Regions from separate parts of the Exiguobacterium sp. SH0S2 genome, predicted to be linked through region 2. Evidence: riboswitches for the same ligand, from Rfam matches in the RefSeq annotation. Region 2 holds a riboswitch; the other holds the start of a gene.

Region 1 (2,981 bases), on a different contig from region 2:
TGAAGAGGTCCGGGCATGATCCGCCAAGCCGTGCTCGAGTACGACCATGCGGATGACGGGCTCGAGCGGCTCGATGAATTGATCGCTGGCCGTCGTGCTCACGTGCTGCGCGGGCAGAACGGTTTTGACGTCGTCAAGCGTGTCCTGCCAGCGATCACTGCCTATCCGACATCGCTGTTCCGTGGCGAATGCACGGACGCCGAGGTCGAACGGCTCCGTTTGAAGGATGCGGACGTCCTCCTTGCCGTCGGTGGGGGCAAGCTCGTCGACACGGCGAAACTCGTCGCTTACCGGCAAGGTGTCCCGCTGATCGTCATCCCGACGCTCGCCTCGAACTGTGCCGCCTTCACACCGCTCAGCGTCATCTATGACGAGCACGGCACCTATGACCGCTACGACGTGTTTCGCGTCGTCATCGAGCGGGTCATCGTCGACGCAAGGGTCGTGACCGACTCGCCGTACGACTACTTCCGGGCCGGCGTCATCGACACGGTCGCCAAGTTTTACGAGGCCCGCTATTTGAGCGGCGACAGTTCGCCTGATGCCGGCGTCAATACCGGTCTCGCCTTGGCCGAGCAATGCGGCCGGCTCGTCGAACTCGACTTGAGTGAGTCCAGTTTCACCGCGTATGGGCCAGAGACCCGGTTCGCGGTCGATCACATCCTTGCCGTCGGCGGTGCCGTCGGTGGTTTCGGGGACGCCGGGACACGCGTTGCCGTCGCCCACGCTGTCCACAACGCGCTCAGCCGCTTCGAGTCGACCCATCCGTTCTTACATGGCGACAAGGTCGGCTTCGGCCTCCTTGTCCAAGAACGGTTGCGTGGCTCGTCTGACGCCCCATATTTAGAGGCGTGGCTCGCCAGGATCGGCGCGCCGACGTCACTTGAGACGCTCGGACTCGTGCCGGCCGACATCCCGCAACTGGTCGAGGCGGTCCGGGTCGAGACCGAATTGCAACGTTCACCCGTCCCGCTCGATATTGACTATTTGAAAATAATTTTTGAAAATTTAGTATTTTCTGTTTACAAATAAAAGAATTAAAAGTAAGATGATAACAATTAAATAAGACCGATAGCTTATCAAGAGTGGTGGAGGGACTGGCCCTATGAAACCCGGCAACCAGATCGTAATGATCATGGTGCTAATTCCAACAGACGAAACGTCTGGGAGATGAGCGTGTCCGACTGTCTTTGACTTGTCGTGCCCGCCACTCTTTATGAGTAGCGGGCTTTTATTTTGGAGGAGGAATCATTCATGAACATCAAACAGAAAACAGTACTCGCAGGAACATCTCTACTCGCGGCCATCGCCTTGTCGGCGTGCGGCCAATCGGACGCGAGCGAAGCGCTCAGCACAGAAGCCCTCACGATCGGCGTGACAGGCGGACCGCACCAGCAGATCGCCGAGAAAGTAAAAGAACTCGCGGCCGAGGATGGCCTCGAGCTCGACATCAAGGTGTTCAACGACTACAACACGCCGAACACCGCACTCGACGAAGGCAGTCTCGACGTGAACAGTTACCAGACGCTGTCGTTCCTCGAGCTACAGAAGGCGGACAAAGGCTATAAGATCGACGACGTGTTCAAGACGGTCGCTTTCCCGATGGGGCTCTATTCGGACAAGCTGACGGACATCAAGGAGTTGAAGGAGGGCGATAAAGTCGCCGTCCCGAACGACCCGGCGAACGAACTTCGGGCGCTGCGCCTGTATGAGACGGCCGGACTCATCACCTTGAAAGAAGGATTGACGGACAAGGCGACGAAACGTGACATCGCCGAGAACCCGCTCAACCTCGAATTCATCGAGCTCGAGGCGTCACAACTCCCGACCCAGCTCCCGGAAGTCGCGCTCGCGGCCATCAACACGAACTTCGCGATGGGTGCCGGCCTATCGATCAATGAGGACGCCTTGTTCCATGAAGACACGGTCGACAACCCGTACCCGAACTACGTCGTCGTCCGTACCGACAACAAAGACGATGAAGTCGTCGAGACACTCAAATCTTACTACCACTCGGACGAGGTCCGGACGTTCATCGAAGAGACGTTCGACGGCTCGATCGTCCCGGCGTTTTAAGGAGGCACTATGATCGCACTCAAACAGATCTCAAAAACGTTCACGGTAAACAAAGGGACCGTCACTGCGCTCGACGATGTCTCGCTGACGATTGAAAAGGGTGAGATCTTCGGCATCATCGGTCGGAGCGGCGCCGGCAAGAGCACGCTCATCCGCATGATCAATCTGCTCGAACGGCCGACGTCAGGTCAAGTCGAGATCGAAGGGCAAGACATCACGACGCTCGACAAAAAAGGGTTATCAAAGCTCCGTCACCGCATCGGGATGATCTTCCAGCACTATAACCTGCTGAAGACTGCGACCGTCGAAGACAACGTCGCCATCCCGCTCCGCCTAGAAGGACTCGATAAACGCTCGATCAGCGAGCGGGTCGACAAGTATCTCGATATCGTCGGACTGACCGATCACCGTAAACATTACCCGGAGCAACTCTCCGGCGGCCAGAAACAGCGCGTCGCCATCGCTCGGGCCTTGGCCCACGAGCCGGACATCCTGCTCAGTGACGAGGCGACGAGCGCGCTCGACCCGGAGACGACCGAGTCGATCCTCGATCTGTTGCTCGAGATCAACCGCGAGCTCGGGCTGACGATCTTCTTGATCACCCATGAGATGGAAGTCATCGAGCGCATCTGTGACCGGGTCGCCGTCATCGACGCCGGCAAGATCGTCGAGGAAGGGGACGTCCTCGACGTCTTCTCGGACCCGAAACATCCGACGACGCGCCGCTTCTTGAAAGCGAACCTCGACGTGCCGAAAGAAGTCGTCGACGTGTTGAGCTCGCACGGGACGCTCGTCAACTTGTCGTTCATCGGTCACCAGACCGAACAGGCCGTCCTCGCCGAGTTGACGAAACGGTTCGGCCTGCTGCCGAACATCATCGGGGGCGGGATCAAAAAGCTGAAAGG
Region 2 (2,981 bases):
GGCCGGCCGCATAGTCGGACGTCTCAAACAACGTCTGTCCTAAAAACTCACCGATGTGACGGGCAAGTTCAGGATACGTTTTCCCTTCCAAATAGCCCGTCCGGACGATATCAAAGTCGGACAAGTCTTCTAAAATCGTGTAGGCGAGCGTCCGGTCACTGCCGAGAACGACCGGGACGAAACGCGGGACGACGCTGGCGAATTCGCGCAACGCGAGCTGCTCGATCCACGCCCGTTCAAGTGTGAGCGGCCAACTCTCGCCGACGACTTTCGCATACGGTAGCGCCTGCTTGACGATGAGGCTCGTTTCGCCTTGACGGATGCGGAAGACGAGGTTCAAGTTGCCGTCCCCGATCTCCTCGCAATGCGCGATGCCCCCATCTTCGAGTAACCCTAACGTTCTGACGTGCTCGACGACTGTCTGTTCTGTAAATGGTTGATAAGCCATGTCTGTTTCCCCTTTCGGTATATTCCCCACAAAAAAAGCCCCTTTCTCCGCGAGAAAGAGGCACAGCCGTAACGGTTGTTCCTCTCATCTGTCAGACGTATGTCTGGTGGATGTAGCACCGTGCCTACTGGTCGGTTGCTGCGGCGTCATCGGGCCAATTCCCTCTGCCAACTCGCGATAAGAGTGTCGTATTCGATTGTGTGAACTTGTTGTGATGAATAATACGGACTCGACCCCACCTTTGTCAACGGCAATTTGCTGGAGCAACGGTCACTTTTTTTATGCATATATGGTAACAACGAACTCAAACTTTTTTTCTCAAAAAAAGGAATTGACGAACCGGATATTGTGTGACAAAATTCAATTAAATTTCACAACTTCAAAATACATTCTTATCAAGAGCAGACGGAGGGGACAAGCCCGATGATGTCGCAGCAACCGACCCGATTGGGCACGGTGCTAATTCTTGCAGCGTAAGCTGAGAGATAAGAGTTCATTTTTTTATGATGACCTCTTGCCTCGGCATGGGGTCATTTTTTGTTTGACCGGAAGGAGGAACGAACATGAGTATTACTGCCACATATGAAATCAGCCGGACGGACCGCGTCGCGACTGTCGCCGAGAAAATCGCCCTCGAACTGACCGTCGGCACGTGGACGGAACTGCCTCACCTAGAGCAAGAACAATTAAAGGCGTATCGGGGCGAGATCGTCTCAACGACGCATACGGAAACGACGAGCCGCTTCACAATCCGTTATCCGCTCCATAACGTCACGCCCGACTTCTCATCCATCTTGACGACGACGTTCGGGAAATTATCGCTCGATGACTCGGTACGCTTGATCGACTTAACGTTACCCGAAACGCTTGCATCTGAATTCCCCGGAGCAAAGTTCGGTGTTCAAGGCGTTCGTGAGTTGCTCGACGTCCATGATCGCCCGCTCGTCATGAGCATCTTTAAAGGGATCATCGGCCGTGATTTACGCTTCTTAGAACAGCAACTTCGAGACCAGCTCGCCGGCGGCATCGACATCGTCAAAGATGATGAAATCCTATACGACAACCCGCTCACTCCGTCGCTTGAACGAGCTAAAATCGGAGCGGCCGTCATCCAAGAACAGTTCGAAACGACCGGGAAACGTTCGCTCTATGCCATCACGCTCAGCGGTCCGGTGTTCGGGCTGCGTGACCAAGCGCTCCGCTTGATCGAGGCGGGCGCGACGGCACTGTTGTTCAACGTCTATACATACGGGCTCGACACACTCCGCGAACTCGCGAGCGATCCAACAATTAACGTCCCGATTTTGGCGCACCCGGCGTTCGCCGGCGCCTTGACCGGCTCGATCAGCCACTCGCTCTTGCTCGGAAAATTGATCCGCCTCGCGGGGGCCGACTTGACGCTGTTCCCGTCCCCATACGGTTCACTTGCGACACCATCCGATGAGGCGTTCGCGATTCGGGATAGCAGTGCTCGGCCGCACTGGGCGAAGCCGATTCTACCGGTCCCGTCGGCCGGCATCCATCCGGGGCTCGTCCCGGACATCATCCGTGATTTCGGCACAGACGTCGTCATCAACGCCGGCGGCGGCATCCACGGTCACCCAGACGGCGCGGCCGCCGGGGCCCGGGCGTTCCGACAAGCGATTGAGCAAGTATTGGGCGTGGCGAGCCAGACGAACGAGCTCGAGGCCGCGTTAAAGGCGTGGTCAAAACAATGACGATTCACATCTTGTGTGACTTCGATGGGACGATCACGGCCGAGGACAACATCATCGCTTTGATGCGGGCGTTCGCACCGCCCGAATGGCACGCGCTCAAAGACGATGTGCTCGCTCAAGACATCTCGATCCGCTCCGGGGTCGGGCAGATGTTCCAGCTGTTGCCGAGCGCTGACGCTTCGGCGTACCGTGACTACTTGCTGGACCGCATCACCTTGCGCCCAGGTTTCCCAGCATTTTTGGAAGAGATCCGAGAACATGGCTGGAAGTTCGACGTCGTCAGCGGCGGCATGGACTTTTTCGTGCACCCGATCTTGCAAGACCACGTCGCGCCGGACCACATCTACTGTAACGTCGCCGACTTCTCAGGCGAGACGGTACGCGTCGACTGGCCCTACGCCTGTGACGCGCATTGCACGAATGATTGTGGTTGCTGCAAACCGACAATCGCCCGGACGATCGTCGATCCCGTTGATCGCTTGATCGTCATCGGTGACTCGGTGACCGACTTCGAGATCGCCAAACGGGCCGATTTCGTCTACGCCCGTGGGCAACTCATCACGCTCTGTGAAGCAGAAGGCATCGCCTACGCCCCGTTCGAGACGTTCGACGACATCACCCATCACATGAAGGAGGTGCACGTATGAGCGTGACCGCACGTTGGCTTGAACTCGCCGACATTAAAGACGAACTCGCCGCGCGCGACTGGTTCCCCGGAACGAGTGGCAATTTGGCGATTCGTGTCTCCGACGACCCGCTGACCTTCCTCGTCACGGCGAGCGGACGCGATAAACGAAAACGGACCGCGGACGATT

What was found. A riboswitch is a leader RNA that binds a small molecule or an ion and turns the genes downstream of it on or off. The one in region 2 is predicted to bind S-adenosylmethionine.
Region 1: another riboswitch for S-adenosylmethionine. It lies ahead of EVJ21_RS00670 (MetQ/NlpA family ABC transporter substrate-binding protein); the one in region 2 lies ahead of EVJ21_RS07780 (2,3-diketo-5-methylthiopentyl-1-phosphate enolase).

The regions. Positions count from the first base shown of each region.
Region 1 is NZ_SJVB01000001.1:127,901-130,881, forward strand. It holds gene EVJ21_RS00660 (aminotransferase class I/II-fold pyridoxal phosphate-dependent enzyme) at 1-19, shown strand, start outside; gene EVJ21_RS00665 (iron-containing alcohol dehydrogenase) at 16-1,032, shown strand; SAM riboswitch class I at 1,074-1,177, shown strand; gene EVJ21_RS00670 (MetQ/NlpA family ABC transporter substrate-binding protein) at 1,255-2,076, shown strand; gene EVJ21_RS00675 (methionine ABC transporter ATP-binding protein) at 2,086-2,981, shown strand, end outside.
Region 2 is NZ_SJVB01000002.1:606,147-609,127, forward strand. It holds gene mtnK (S-methyl-5-thioribose kinase) at 1-448, opposite strand, end outside; SAM riboswitch class I at 530-632, opposite strand; SAM riboswitch class I at 838-940, shown strand; gene EVJ21_RS07780 (2,3-diketo-5-methylthiopentyl-1-phosphate enolase) at 1,012-2,166, shown strand; gene EVJ21_RS07785 (2-hydroxy-3-keto-5-methylthiopentenyl-1-phosphate phosphatase) at 2,163-2,813, shown strand; gene EVJ21_RS07790 (methylthioribulose 1-phosphate dehydratase) at 2,810-2,981, shown strand, end outside.